DNA from 2 places in the Rhodococcus sp. 4CII genome. Region 2 is predicted to be linked to the other one. Evidence: riboswitches for the same ligand, from Rfam matches in the RefSeq annotation. Region 2 holds a riboswitch; the other holds the start of a gene.
The links. A riboswitch is a leader RNA that binds a small molecule or an ion and turns the genes downstream of it on or off. The one in region 2 is predicted to bind cobalamin.

Region 1 (7,627 bases), on a different contig from region 2:
CGTCGCCGCTAAGTCTTGGGATATAGGTGGCGGAGTTTGATGCGGGCGTCGTCGGTGGTGAAGTGCCACTGGACCTGACGTTGATCGGCATTGGTCTGTCGTTGCCAGGCGGCGAGTTCGGCGCCCAGTGTCTCGAGGTCCTCGATGCGCCGGTCCAGGCACTGCCGGGTCAGCACCGAGAGCTCGATCTCGGCGATGTTGAGCCACGAGCCGTGTTTGGGGGTGTGGTGGATCTCGAGCCGCTGCGCGAGCGCGAACGCCTCGGCCGGCTCGAAGGCCTCGTAGAGCGATCCGATGCCGTGAGTATTGAGGTTGTCCATCACCAGCACCACCGTCTCTGCGTCCGGGTAGTCCACGCACAGTAGCTCTTTGACCTGCCGGGCCCAGTCGACCTTGGTGCGCCGGGGCTGGGCATCGACACGCCGCCAGCCGGCCAGGGGCTCGACCCAGCAGAAGATCGAGCAGGTCCCGTGCCGCACGTACTCGTCAGTCCTCCTTCAGATCGCGTCCCGGGCCTGCTGGGATCGGGTCACGCACGTGAGCGAGGAGTTGGTAGGGCTTCTCGTCCATGCACACCACCGGGCGTGAGGGATCGTGGGGGCGGGCGTAGACCGACAGGACATCTTCCATCCGGGCTGCGAACTCCGCGTTCGCCTTTGGTGGGATGGTCCAGCACTTCTTCAGGTGAGGACGAAGTTTCGTTTTTTTAAGATCCGGCCGATGGTCGAGTGGTCCAGGTCGGGGATGTCGTCGACCAGGGCGACGTGCTTCTCCAGCAGTCGCAGCGACCACCGGGCATGCCCCGCCGGGGGCTGTGTGCACGCCAACGCAATCAATCTGGCCTCGATCTCGCCGGTGATCTGCGACGGCACCGGTGGGAGGTCACGCTGCTTGCGTCCGATCGTGGCTTCCACGTCCTGACCGGTTTCAGCGAACCGCTTGGCCACCAGTCGCACCGTCTCACCCGAGACGCCCAGCCGTGCCGCGATCACCTTCTTCTCATCGACCACCCCGGCCGAGGTGTCCAGCGCCAGCAACACCCGGGCTCGGCGGATCATCGAGGCCGGATGCACCCCGGTGGTGGTCAATCGTTCCAAGAATTCACGATCAGCCGAGCTCAACGTCACCGGACGCTTCTTCTGCGAAGGCATGACAACAGTCCTGACCGGCAGAGGGGAAGGGAAGTCTGCCGCTCCCCACCCTCTCAACGAAACAGGCCGGAACTAAGCAGCGACACGCTACTAGTGACACGTCCGCCTTGATAGCGTGCGACGGCGATGGGGTCGATGACCGTGTCGAGGACGATGGTGGTGCTCACTCAGAACCTCCGATGCTCAGCCGGGCCACCTGCGCGGCCCGATCATTTTTTGTGCCCTTCTGGCAAAGGAGAGGTCCGTCGGTATGAGGGGGCCGGAGTGCAACTGTCGAGCCGAAAAACCTTGGGGGAGCGAAGCGCAGGAAAGAATTTTCGGAGCCCTTGGGCCGCCGTAGGCGTCGGCGGTTGTGCGCAGGTCACCGCCGGCGAGACTCGGACCTGACTTAGGACATTTCGCTTAGTGCCCCGTTTCGAGGCCGAGTCGGGTAAGGATCTCCCGTTGAGCAGGCGGTACCTGCGGCGGGAAATCCTCCGTGACGCCGTTGATGTCGATGGTGGATGTCCGCAGGGGGCGCAGCTGTTTGACCAGCCTGGCGATCGCGATCCCGGTCTGGTCCTGAATGCAACGGGCGACCGCCAAGGCAGCGAACACAATGGTCAGGTGCGCTTCGATCGCGTCGCGGGTGTGGTGGAAGATCGGCCGGGCTCGTAGATCTGTCTTGGACATGCGGAATGACTGCTCGACCTGCCAGAGGTCGTGGTACTTCGCGATCACCTCACCCGGGTTCATGATCGAGGCGGGGATGATGGCGGATGTAGCCCTTCAATCCGATCAGCGACCGGGCACGGTCCAGCGCGGAGATGTCGAGGCTGCGACCGGTGGCGGTGGTCTTGACGAACCGCGTCGCCTTCGGCGCCTTCCCGCCGGCGACGACGGCACGGGCGCGTTCCTCCTGGGCATTGAGGGTCTGGTTGTCGCGGACCGCACGTCGTTTCGAATACTGCCAGACCGCGCGCCAGGAACTGGCGTGCGCGGCTGGGTCCCACGCCGGCTCGGATCGCTTCTTCACGTTGTTGACGACACTGTTCCCGTGTCGCGGGGTGACGGTGTCGACGATCTGCCCGTCGGTGAAAACGTCACCGTTCCAATGAAAGTGGTTCGCCAGATCCCCGGGCGCCTTCGTCATGCGGGAGCCGACGATGAACTTGAGCCCGGCCTCGTCGAGGGAGTTGAGGTTCGCTGCGGAGAGCATGCCGGCGTCGGCGGCGACGACCATCTCCACGCCGGCGATGTCGTGCCGGGCCTGGAACTGACGGACGATCGGCACGATGGTGTGGGTTTCGGCTTTGTTGCCCTCGAAACAGCCGATCTCGAGGGGGAACCCGGTGCGGTCGACGAGCAGTCCGACCACGATCTGGGGGTCGACGCGGCGTTCCTTCGAGTAGCCGACCTTGCGGAGGTCGTCCTCCTTCTCCGCCTCGAAGTACAGGGTGGTGACGTCGTACAACACCAGGCTCAGTCCGCCGGTTTCGGCGGCGTACTCGAAACACCGGCGGGCGATCTGGTCGCGGTAGCCTCCGGGGCCGATCTGCGCCAGGTGTCGTTGAACAGTCTTGTAGGACAGGTCGTTTGCACCGAGATCGCCGAGAACCCGCAGTGCGTCAACCTTCGAGGTCGGCTCCACGATCCGGGCGATCACCAGGTCCTTGAACACCGAGTCGTCGACGACATCGAAACCGAGCCGGTCGTAGACGGATCCGATCACGTCGTAGAGCAGCCGTGCGCTCGTGCGCACCGTCCGCCCTGATGGAGCCAACCCGCCACTCTTGCCGGTCGGAACGGGGAGTTGGCCGGACCGCCAGTCCGCCACTTCGGCGACCCGGGCGGTTGGCTCGGGCACACCCAGCTCCAACATGCCCTGGTCACCGAGGGCGAGCCGGCGGGCCTGCTCGAGCAGAACACCCAATTCGGCGTCGGTGTGGGCGGAGCCGACATGCGCCACGATTTCCCGCCGACCACGGTGTTTGCGCACGACCTGCACCGCCACCGCACCGGACGCGGTGCGTACCTTCCGCACGTACGTCACACCGGAACCCTACCCGCTTAGTGCCCCATTCCGGTCCCGACAACACGCGAATCCGCTGGTCACAGCAGCGACTGGGGATCTACCCGCCAGTAATGTCCTAAGTCAGGTCGGAAGGCCAGAAGGGAACAAACAAGAACGCTCTTCACCGGGCGGAGCGCAGCGGAGCTCGATATGGGGGACACCGAGAGTGGCCTGTCGTTGCAAGGTTCGCAAATCTTCTCATATCATGCCGCAAAATAACTCAGCTGCAACGTATTTCGCCTTTCTGCTTGCCGACGTAGCGTTGCAGGGGCCGACCACCATGGTGCGGAAAATTGGAACGCTGAGCGGTGAGGGCGAGTATGACGACGATGACAACCACCAGGGCGGCGGTGTCCCCCGAGCCCCCGACACGCGAGCTGATCGTCGACCAGGTGGACGCGGTCGTGACCGTCACCTTCAACCGGCCAGGCAAGCTCAACGCGCTGACACCGCAGATGTACGAGGAGCTCGGGCAGGTATGCGACCGGGTGAACGCGGATCCTTCGGTGAGGCTGCTGGTGTTGCGGGGATCGGGTCGGGCCTTCGCGGCGGGATCGGACATCGCGCACTTCCGGTCGTTCGCCAACGGGGAGGACGGGGTGGCGTACGAGGACCGGTTCGTGTCGATCCTCGAACTGCTGGAGGGGGTTCGGGTGCCGACGCTGGCGGTGGTCGACGGGGTGTGCGCGGGGGCAGGGTTGGTGCTGGCGGCCGCGTGCGATGTCCGGATCGCGACGACGGGCTCGATGTTCGGGCTGCCGATCGCCCGGACCCTGGGCAATGCGCTCTCGGCGTATCCCTTGGCACTGCTCGCCGATCGGATCGGGTCCGCCCGGCTGACCGCAATGGTCGCGAGAGCGAAGATGCTGCCCGCCGTCGAGGCCGCGGCGATCGGGTTCGTCGCCGAGGTCACCGGCCCCGACTGCTTCGATGCGCTCGTGGCGGAGGTGACCGGTGAGTTATTGGTGGCGGCGCCGTTGACGGTGGTCTCGACGCGGGAGGTGCTGCGCCGCATCCGTGTCGCTGGGTTGCCGGACTCCGCGGATCTGATCCGCGCGGTGTATGGCAGCACCGATTTCCAGGCCGGGGTGGCGGCGTTCCTGCGGGGCGAACGCGCGGTGTGGTCAGGGACCTGAACAGCCCCGGTGGTGGGGGAACCAGAGCCCGGGCGCGTGCTTTATGCTCACCGGTGCAGCTGGTTCGCCCGGCGCGGTCGTGAGGAGCCCCGAAGACCGCACCTGGCGTCGAAGCACGCCGAACTCTTTTCGGGATTCGGGGTGTGAGAGGGAACCCGGTGAGAATCCGGGACTGTCCCGCAGCGGTGAGTGGGAACGACCGCCGTCATCATGCACTGGGCACCTTGTCTGGGAAGCGACGGCCACTAGGTCCGGTGGATAGCACTGGGTGCCCGCGAGTCCGAAGACCTGCCGACTGTGTCGGGCACGCCGTGCCCGGCGGTCCACCGCCTCGGGGAATGGGCGTGTAGACCTTCTCGTGCGCCAGCATGTTCTTTCTCGGGCTCGAGAGGTGTACTCGTTCTGCCGGTGGTGGTCCTTCCACGCTTGTAACTGGAGATAAGACACTGTGACCACCCTCTTCACCGCGACCGTACTGGGCTCACCTCGTATCGGTCCGAACCGCGAACTCAAAAAGGCCGTCGAAGGCTACTGGGCAGGCCGAATCGACGCCGACGCCCTGGCCACCGTCGGGAACCAGCTCCGCGAGCAGACCTGGACCGCGCAGCGCGACGCCGGCCTCGACTCGATCCCCGTGGGCACCTTCTCGTACTACGACCAGGTCCTCGACACCGCCGTCCTGCTCGGCGCCCTGCCCGACCGCGTCGCCGACCTCGACAACCCACTGGACCGGTACTTCGCCGCCGCCCGCGGCACCGACACCGTCACCCCCTTGGAGATGACCAAGTGGTTCGACACCAACTACCACTACCTGGTCCCGGAGATCACCCCGAACACCACCTTCACCCTGGATGCATCGAAGGTGATCGCCGAGCTCGGCGAAGCACTGGAGCTGGGGATCGCGGCCCGCCCCGTGGTGATCGGCCCGGTGACGTTCCTGATGCTGTCGAAGGCCGTCGGCTCGGACGCACCCCTGCTCGACCGGATCGACGAGATCGTGCCGCTGTATGCGGACCTGCTCGGTCAGCTCTACGACGCCGGCGCCGAGTGGGTGCAGATCGACGAGCCCGCCCTGGTCGCCGACCGCACCCCGGAGGAGATCGCCACCGCGAAGCGGGTCTACGACCAGCTTTCCGCAGTCGAATCCCGCCCCGCGCTCCTGCTCGCGTCGTACTTCGGCAGCCTCGGCGACGCACTGCCTGCGCTCGCATCGACCGGCGTCGAAGGCCTGGCGGTCGATCTGGTCGCCGGATCCGACACCCTCGCCTCGGTTCCCGAGCTGTCCCGCAAGCACCTCGTGGCAGGCGTCGTGGACGGCCGCAACATCTGGCGCACCGACCTCGAGGACGCCCTCGGCACGCTCGGCACGTTGCTGGGCAGTACCGGGTCGATCGCGGTCTCGACGTCGTGCTCGCTGCTGCACGTCCCCTACACCCTGGGCGCCGAGAAGAACGTGGACAAGGCGCTGCGCTCGTGGCTGGCGTTCGGCACCGAAAAGGTCCGGGAAGTCGTCACCCTCGCCGCTGCCCTCACCCAGGGCCGCGAGACGGTCGAGGAGGAGTTCGCCCTCGCCCGCGCGGCCGCGTCGACCCGCGCCACCGACCCCCGGTTGCGCGACGGTGCGATCCGGGGCCGGCTCGAGTCGATCCTGAGCTCCGACGGCGGCCGTTCCCCGGCGGATCAGCGCCGGCAGGCGCAGGCCGGGCTGGAGTTGCCGCTGCTGCCGACCACCACCATCGGCTCGTACCCGCAGACGACGCAGATTCGTGTGGCCCGGGCGGCGCTGCGCAGGGGTGAGATCGACGAGGCCGAGTACCTGGCCCGGATGCGCGCCGAGATCGCCGATGTGGTGGCGCTGCAGGAAAAGTTGGGACTCGACGTGCTGGTGCACGGCGAGCCGGAACGTAACGACATGGTGCAGTACTTCGCCGAGCAGTTGGACGGGTTCTTCGCCACCGAGAACGGGTGGGTGCAGTCGTACGGGTCCCGGTGCGTGCGTCCGCCGATCCTGTACGGGGATGTGCGACGGCCGAACCCGATGACCGTCGACTGGATCACGTACGCGCAGTCGCTCACCGAGCGTCCGGTCAAGGGGATGCTGACCGGTCCGGTGACGATCCTGGCGTGGTCGTTCGTGCGCGACGATCAGCCGCTGGCGGACTCGGCGAACCAGGTGGCCCTGGCGATTCGCGACGAGACGGTGGATCTGCAGGGCGCCGGGATCCGGATCGTGCAGGTGGACGAGCCGGCGCTGCGGGAGCTGCTGCCGCTGCGGGCGGCGGAGAAGCCCGCGTACCTGGACTGGTCGGTCGGGGCGTTCCGGCTGGCGACGTCGGGGGTGGCGGACTCGACACAGATCCACACCCACCTGTGCTATTCGGAGTTCGGTGAGGTCATCGACGCCATCGCGAACCTCGACGCCGACGTGACGTCGATCGAGGCTGCCCGCTCGCACATGGAGGTCCTGGGTGACCTGAACGCGGTCGGCTTCGACCTCGGCGTCGGTCCGGGTGTCTACGACATTCACTCCCCGCGGGTGCCGAGTGTCGAGGAGATCACGGTGTCGTTGAAGGAGGCGCTCAAAGCGGTTCCGGCGCAGCGGTTGTGGGTCAACCCGGACTGCGGACTGAAGACCCGCGGCACGGTGGAGGTGAAGGCGTCGCTGCGCAACCTGGTCGACGCCGCGAAGCTGGTCCGCGCCAGCCTCTGACGACGACGGCGCCCCCGCACCGGGTGGTGCGGGGGCGCCATTGCGTCCCGGCGGCCGGAAGGAGTGAGACCCGATGTGGAACGGGGGCCGGTACCTGTACGGGACGGTCACCGTGGCGGGTGGCGGCGGATTCGATCAGCGGGGTACGGGGTCGCGGGCGGATTGCGGCCGGTAGGTGACGGTGGGATACCCGATGACCGGGTCGACGGTGACGCACGCCCGGACCTGATACACCTGGTCGACGAGGGCCTCGGTGATCACCTCGGTAGGGGTGCCGGCGGCGACGACCCGCCCGTGGTCGAGGACGATCACGCGGTCGCAGAACATCGCGGCCAGGTTGAGGTCGTGCAGGGCGACGTAGCTGGTGAGGGGGAGCTGCGCGACCAGGGACAGGATGTCGAGTTGATGGCGGATGTCGAGATGGTTGGTCGGCTCGTCGAGTAGCAGTTCGTCCGGTTCCTGCGCGAGGGCCCGGGCGATCTGGGCGCGCTGACGTTCTCCCCCGGAGAGGGTGTGCCACAGCCGATGTGCTTTCGACGTCATGCCGGTGTGCTCGAGTGCCTGCTCGACAGCAACG
Region 2 (7,627 bases):
ATCAGCGGCAGGTCGCCGAGCGCGGCGTCGGTGCCGCACGACGCGGACATGCCGAGCGTCTTCCCCGGCAGCCATTCGAGGTTGCCGTGCTTGCCGAGGTGGACGACGGCGTCGGCGCCGAAACCACCGGCGGCGGCGTCTGCCGCGATCCACCGATAGGCGGCGAGGTAGTGGTGGCTCGGCGGCAGGTCGGGGTCGTGGTAGATCGCGACCGGCTTCTCCCCGAATCCGCGCGGCGGCTGCACCATCAGCACGAGATTGCCGAACTGCATTGCGGCGATCACGATTTCACCGGCAGGGTCCTGGGACCGGTCGACGTACAGCTCGCCCGGGGCGGGGCCCCAGTGCTCCTCGACACCCTCGCGCAGTTCGGCGGGCAGCGCCGAGAACCACTCGCGGTAACGCGCGGCGGAGATCCGGATCGGGTTCCCCTCGAGTTGCTCGTCGGTCAGCCAGTCCGGGTCCTGGCCGCCTGCGGCGATGAGGGCGTGGATCAGCGCGTCGCCGTCCCGGGCAACGAGACCGGGGACGGCGTCGGGCCCGTCCGCGGGGCCCAGATCGTATCCGGCGGCCCGCATCTCGGTGAGCAACCGGATGGCACTGGCCGGGGTGTCGAGCCCGACGGCGTTGCCGATGCGCGCGTGCTTCGTCGGGTACGCCGACAGCATCAGGGCTATCCGGCGCTCCGGAGCGGGGATGCGCCGGAGCCGGGCGTGCCGGACGGCGATGCCCGCCACCCGGGAGGCGCGCTCGGCGTCCGGCACATAGGTGGACAGCCCGTCGGCGTCGATCTCCTTGAACGAGAACGGCACCGTGATCAGGCGGCCGTCGAATTCGGGGACCGCGACCTGGGTGGCGACATCGAGCGGCGACAATCCGTCGTCGTTGGATTCCCACGACTCACGGCTGCTGGTCAGGCACAGCCCCTGCAGGATCGGCACGTCCAGCGCGGCCAGCGCGGTGACGTCCCATGCCTCGTCGTCGCCGCCGGCAGAGGCGCCCGCCGGTTTGGTGCCGCCGGCGGCGAGCACGGTGACCACCATCGCGTCCGCGCGGCGCAGCGTCGTCAGCAACTCCGGTTCGGCGGTGCGCAGCGACGCACAGAAGATCGGCAGCGGTGTGCCGCCCGCCGCGTCGACGGCGTCGCAGAGCGCCTCGATGTAGCGGGTGTTCCCGGCCAGGTGCTGGGCGCGGTAGTAGAGAACCGCGATCGTGGGGCGGTCCGCGCCGGCATCGGGGGCGAACGGCGCGACACCCCAGCTCGGCAGTTGGACCGGCGCCTCGAAACCGTGTCCGGTCAGCAGCACGGTGTCCGACAGGAAGTGGTGCAGCTGGGCGAGGTTGTCGGCGCCGCCCTCGGCGAGATAGTTGTGCGCCTCCGCCGAGACACCGGCCGCGACCGTCGAGCATTCCATCAACTCGGCGTCCGGGGCATGCTCGCCGCCGAGGACCACCACGGGCAGCCCGCTGGCCAGGACCGCGTCGAGGCCCTCCTCCCAGGCCCGGCGGCCGCCGAGGATACGCACCACGACCAGGTCGGCGCCGTCGAGCAGTCCCGGCAGGTCCTCCTCGACCAGCAGCCGGGCCGGGTTGGCCCAGCGGTAGTCCGCCCCGCTGGCGCGTGCGCTGAGCAGGTCGGTGTCGGAGGTGGAGAGCAGCAGGATCACGTGAGGAGCCTTCCTGGGGGTGTCGCGCCCCGTGGCAGTGGTTCTGTGCGGAACCGTAGGTCGGAGGACGGCAGGTGAGGGTCTGGCTCGCCCACCGGGTTCGGCGAGCTCACAGTGGCGCGACCGCACCGGATTTTCACCGGTTTCCTCTCCTGCCGTCGCAAGTGCTGGTGATGCTACCTGGGCCCGCACGTAACCTGGGACCATGGTCGACTCCCGTTCCCGCCCCGATGCGTGCCCCGGCGCGCTGCAGGTCCACCAGGCCGCCGACGGTGCGCTCGCCCGGGTCCGCCTCCCCGGAGGTGTGCTGACCGCCACCCAGTTGCAGACGCTCGCGGAGTCGGCCCGCGACCTCGGGAACGGCGAGATCGAACTGACCTCCCGGGGCAACGCACAACTGCGGGCGGTCGGTGACCCACGGGAGTTCGCCCGGCGCCTCGCCGAGGTAGGCCTCCTGCCGTCGGAGACGCACGAGCGGGTGCGCAACATCCTCGTCTCCCCGCTGACCGGTCGGATCGGTGGTCTCGCGGATCTGCGGGATCTGGTCGACGACCTCGACCGGACGTTGTGCGCGAACTCCGTGCTGGCCGAACTGCCCGGCCGCACCCTGTTCACCCTCGACGACGGGCGCGGCGACGTTTCGGCGCTCGGCGGCGACTTCGGCGTCCATGCGGTCAGCCAGACGGAGGTGGCCCTGGTCCTCGCAGGCCGGGACAGCGGCGCCCGGATCGCGAGGACGGAGACGGTGTCCGTGCTGCTCGACGCCGCCCGCGTCTTCCTGGAACTGCGTGATCGGCACTGGCGGCTGGCCGAGATCGCCGACGGGGTCGACCGGACGCTGGCGGCGCTCGCACTCACCCCGACCGTGGAACCGGTGAGCGGCTTCGACGAGCACCGGCCACCCATCGGGTGGCTGGACCAACCGGACGGCGACGTGACGCTCGGCGGCGGTCTGGCGTTCGGGATCCTCGACGCCCGGCTGGCGGAGTTTCTCGCCGCGGTCGAGAAGCCGGTGATCGTCACGCCATGGAAATCGGTGCTGCTGTGCGACCTCGACGAGTGGTCCGCCGAGCAGGTGGTGCGCGTCCTCGCCCCGATGGGCCTGATCTTCGACGAGGATTCCCCCTGGCTGAACGTCAGTGCGTGTACCGGGCAGCCCGGTTGCGAGAAGGCGCTCGCCGATGTCCGCTCCGACGCACGGGACGCCGTCGCGAGCGGTGAACTCCCGGTGGCGGGGCGGCAGCACTGGTCGGGCTGCGACCGCTGCTGTGGGCGGCCCAAGGGTGCGGTCGCCGACGTCGTCGCCACCGAGACGGGTTACCGGGTGGAGGAGCCGTGAACGCGGTGCCTCTATCGTGAGCGGATGATCGAGTACATCCGAGACGGCGCGGAGATCTACCGCCAGTCCTTCGCCACGATCCGCGCCGAGGCGGATCTCAGTGCCTTTCCCGAGGACGTCTCGCAGGCCGTGGTCCGCATGATCCACGCGAGCGGTCAGGTCGATCTCGTGGACGACATCGCGTTCACCCCCGGTGCCGTGAAGGCTGCCCGCGCGGCGCTGGCGGGTGGCGCCCCGATCCTGTGCGACGCGCAGATGGTGGCCGCCGGCGTCACTCGCAAGCGGCTCCCGGCGGACAACGAGGTGCTCTGCACACTGCGTGATCCGCGGGTGCCGGTGCTGGCGGAACAGATCGGGAACACTCGCTCGGCGGCCGCGCTCGAATTGTGGGGCAGCAAACTGGAGGGGGCCGTCGTCGCGATCGGCAACGCCCCGACCGCCCTGTTCTACCTGCTCGACATGATCGAATCCGGCGCACCGCGACCTGCCGCGATCGTCGGCGGTCCCGTCGGTTTCATCGGCGCGGCGGAATCGAAGGAAGCGTTGATCGAGCACTCCAGTGGACTCGACTATCTGGTGGTCCGCGGCCGCCGCGGCGGCAGCGCCATCACGGCCGCGGCCCTGAACGCGATTGCGAGCGAGGTCGAATGAGCTCCGAACAGCGGGTGACCGGGAAACTGTGGGGCGTCGGCATCGGACCGGGTGACCCGGAACTGGTGACCGTCAAGGCTGCGAGGGTGATCGCCGAGGCCGACGTGGTGGCGTTCCACAGTGCCCGGCACGGCAAGAGCATCTCCCGCGCGGTCGCGGCGCCGTACCTGCGTGACGGCCAGGTCGAGGAGCACCTCGTCTATCCGGTCACCACCGAGACCGTCGACCACCCGGGCGGATACCAGGGGGCGATGGACGAGTTCTACGAGGAAGCATCGCGGCGGCTCGCCGCGCATCTCGAGGCCGGCCGTTCGGTGGCGCTGCTCGCGGCGGGTGACCCGCTGTTCTACAGCTCCTACATGCACATGCACAAGCGGCTGGCGCAGCGCTTCGAGGCGGAGGTGATTCCCGGGGTCACGTCGATCAGCGCCGCCTCGGCCGCACTGGCGATGCCGCTCGTCGAGGGCGAGGAAATCCTCACCGTCCTCCCCGGCACCCTTCCGCAGGGCGAACTGACCCGCCGGCTGCGGGAGACCGATGCCGCCGCGATCCTGAAACTCGGGCGTACCTACCCGGCCGTCCGGCAGGCGTTGAAGGACTCCGGGCGCATCGACGAGACCTGGTACGTCGAGCGGGCCAGCACGACCCGGCAGAAGATCGACGCCGCCGACGACGTCTCGGACGGCGACGTCCCCTATTTCTCGATCGCCATCGTGCCCAGTCCGTCGAACGCCCGGCGCGGCGACGCGCCGCCGCAGGGCGAACTCGTCGTCGTCGGGCTCGGCCCCGGCGATCAGGCCTGGACGACCCCGGAAGTGCAGCACGAACTGTCGCTGGCCACCGACCTCGTCGGCTACGGCCCGTACATCGACCGGGTCCCCGAACGTCCGGGCCAGCGGCGCCACTCCAGCGACAACCGGGTCGAGGCCGAACGCGCCGCGATGGCGCTCGACCTCGCGAAGAACGGGGCCCGCGTCGCCGTCGTGTCGTCCGGTGACCCGGGCGTGTTCGCTATGGCCGCCGCCGTGCTCGAAGTCGCGGCCGAAGAACAGTGGCGCGGCGTTCCGGTCCGGGTCCTGCCCGGGATGACGGCCGCGAACGCCGTCGCGAGCCGGGTCGGCGCCCCCCTCGGGCACGACTACGCCGTCCTGTCGCTGTCGGACCGGCTCAAGCCGTGGGACGTGGTGGCGCAGCGCATCTCGGCAGTGGCGAGCGCCGACATGGCCTTCGCCGTGTACAACCCCGCGTCGAAGTCGCGCACCTGGCAGGTCGCGGCGATGCGCGACCTCGTTCTCGAACACCGCTCCCCCGACACCCCGGTGATCATCGGCCGCGACGTGGCCGGCGCGCAGGAGTCGGTGCGGGTCGTACGGCTCGCCGACCTCGACCCGGCCGAGATCGACATGCGCTGCCTGCTCATCGTGGGTTCTTCCATGACGACCGTCGTCGAGAACGAGCACGGGCCGAGGGTGTTCACACCCCGTCGGTATCCCGGCTGAGGGCCTTCAGTCGAGTCGCCCGGAGCGGAGTTCGGTCACCGCGATCCGGGCGGCGTGCCCGATCGCGGCATCGACGACGGGCAGGACCGGATCCGCTCGGGCGGCCCGGGTGAACACCGCGACGGCGACGGGGACCTCACCGGGAAACGTCACGACGGCGACCTCGTTGCGGATGGCGCCGATGGTTCCGGTCTTGCCGGCCACGTCCACGTCGGAGTACGGGAACCCGGAGCGGATGCGGTGCTGCCACACCTGCGCAGACATCGCCTGCCGGACGAACGCGGCGTGCGGCCCGGGCACCGCCCTGCCCGTCCAGATCGCATCGAGCAACGTGGTCATGTCCCGCGGCGTGGTCGCGCTCGCATACGACGGGTCGTAGGCGGACACGGTCCACGCCTCGTCGTTGTCGGCGAGTGCGGCGAACGCTTCGGCGGTGGTGTGCGCGTGGGCGTCGATCACCAGACTGCTGTGCGCATCCGCGGTGCCGCCGATGACGCGGGTGCTCGTGAGTCCGAGATCGGACAGCACCCGCTCGACGCTCTCGAGTCCTACCCGCCCCAGAACCAGGTCCGCGGCCGCGTTGTCCGACACCGTCATCATCGACAGCGCGAGATCCCGCCAGCTCAGCACGACCGGGTCACGGAACGTCGACACCCCGGTGGGCCCCGGGGTGCAGTCGGCCGGAGTGACCCGGACGGTCGCGGTCGGCGACAGCTCCCCGGAATCGAAAGCGCGGCAGAGGGATACGAACAGCGGAAGTTTGTAGACCGACGCCAGCACCACCAGATCGTCCGCACCGACGGCGATGTCACCTGCGCCCTGGTCCGGGGTTCCGACGCGGCGGGCGTGCAACCATCCGATGCAGCCGGCGTCGGCGAAGACGTCGCGGATCCGCTTCTCCGCTGACGGCGTCATCGATCGGCCTTGAACAACACCCGGTCGAGGGCGGCGGCGGACACCGCGACGTCGGCGCCGGGTCGCCAGACGACACGCAGGCGCAGCGCGAGCTCGTCACGCAGCAGATCGACCCAGGCCACACCCGGCATCACCGTGGGGGCCGTCGCCGTCACGCCGAAATGCCCACCGGCGGAAACGTGGGTGAGGAGTTCCCGCGGCCCCGGCGCGACCACGATGTCGGGGTCCAGACCCCGGGCCCGCCACAGGTCGACGAACAGGTCGTGTGCCGGCGGATTGTCCGACCGCGGGCCGGTGGCCAGCGTCAGCCCGCGCAGCATCCGCACCTGCGCCTTCTTCGTGGTCGCCACCGGATGGTCGTCCGGCACCACCACCCACCGCCGGAGTTTCAGCACCGGTCCGCTGTCGAGACCGGTCAGCAGGGCGGGATGTTCGACCACAGCGACATCGAGACTGCCCGCCCGGACGGCGTCGACGAGTTCGGTGGTGGACGCCGTGGTCGTCACCACCCGGGTGTCGCGGGCCTCGTCCGCGTCTCGCAGCACACGAACACACCGCACCACGACCCCGTCGGCCACCGAGTGCGGGACACCCCAGCGCACCGGCGCATCTCGGCCACCCGCGATGCGCTGCGCCTCGTCCTCGAATCTCGCCGCGTCGGCGACGAGAAGCCGCGCACGCGGAAGCAATTGGCGTCCGGCGTCGGTGAGCCCGACACCGCGAGCACCACGCTGAACCAATTCGGTGCCGAGTCGCTGTTCGAGCCGCCGCACACCCTGCGACAGCGGTGGCTGGGTCATCCCGAGTCGCTGTGCCGCGTTACCGAAGTGCCCCTCTTCCGCCACGGCGACAAAGAAACTCAGGTGGCGGAGCAGATCCATGGCGATCATTCAACCAGTTCCGGCCGCCCTCGCCGGACGACGCGGCCAATTCCCGTGCATAAAACGGGGACCTGAACTGGGGTGATAGCGCACCCGACTCGCCGCGACGACGCATGCGTCTTTGCGCTATGAGCGGGGGCACCCGACATTGGGTTCATGCTCACACACCGAAACCACCCGAAACGCAGGCGCATCGGCCGTCGCGGCTTCTCCGCTCTGGCTCTGGCGTTGCCCGTGCTGGCCGGCGCGTGCACGGCCACGGCGGAACAAGCCCCTCCCACGACATCGGCGGCGACGGCACCCGATGTTCAGTCGCTCGACGCGAAGATCGACGCCCTGGAGGCGCGATACTCCACCCGGATCGGGGTGGCGGCCGTCAATACCGCGACCGGCGAGGTCTACAGCCACCGGGGCGAGGAGCGGTTCGCGATGTGCTCGACGTTCAAGGCGTACGCGTCCGCCGCGGTTCTGCGCAAGGTCGAGGACGGAACGATCTCACTCGACGACACGGTTGTCGTCGAACCCGGCGACCTCGTCGAGAACTCGCCGGTCACCGCCGCAGCGGTCGGGACCCCGATGACCCTGGGGCAGATCGCCGAAGCGGCACTCACGCAGAGCGACAACACCGCCGGAAACTACCTCCTCCGCGAGGTCGGCGGGCCGCAGGCGATCACC

Region 1: linked by a shared signal. The riboswitch ahead of metE (5-methyltetrahydropteroyltriglutamate--homocysteine S-methyltransferase) and the one ahead of H0B43_RS33760 (cobaltochelatase subunit CobN) in region 2 are both predicted to bind cobalamin.

Annotation. Positions count from the first base shown of each region.
Region 1 is NZ_JACCFE010000003.1:235,814-243,440, reverse strand. Features, by position in the region: gene H0B43_RS37870 (transposase) at 9-479, opposite strand; gene H0B43_RS37865 (hypothetical protein) at 487-630, opposite strand; gene H0B43_RS37860 (helix-turn-helix domain-containing protein) at 681-1,151, opposite strand; partial or broken gene H0B43_RS37855 (IS1634 family transposase) at 1,554-3,183, opposite strand; gene H0B43_RS37850 (enoyl-CoA hydratase) at 3,534-4,340, shown strand; cobalamin riboswitch at 4,454-4,651, shown strand; gene metE (5-methyltetrahydropteroyltriglutamate--homocysteine S-methyltransferase) at 4,789-7,050, shown strand; gene H0B43_RS37840 (ABC transporter ATP-binding protein) at 7,186-7,627, opposite strand, start outside.
Region 2 is NZ_JACCFE010000002.1:7,133,726-7,141,352, reverse strand. Features, by position in the region: gene H0B43_RS33760 (cobaltochelatase subunit CobN) at 1-1,667, opposite strand, end outside; cobalamin riboswitch at 1,723-1,866, opposite strand; gene cobG (precorrin-3B synthase) at 1,873-3,006, shown strand; gene H0B43_RS33750 (precorrin-8X methylmutase) at 3,031-3,657, shown strand; gene H0B43_RS33745 (precorrin-2 C(20)-methyltransferase) at 3,654-5,156, shown strand; gene H0B43_RS33740 (serine hydrolase) at 5,163-6,071, opposite strand; gene H0B43_RS33735 (LysR family transcriptional regulator) at 6,068-6,961, opposite strand; gene bla (class A beta-lactamase) at 7,109-7,627, shown strand, end outside.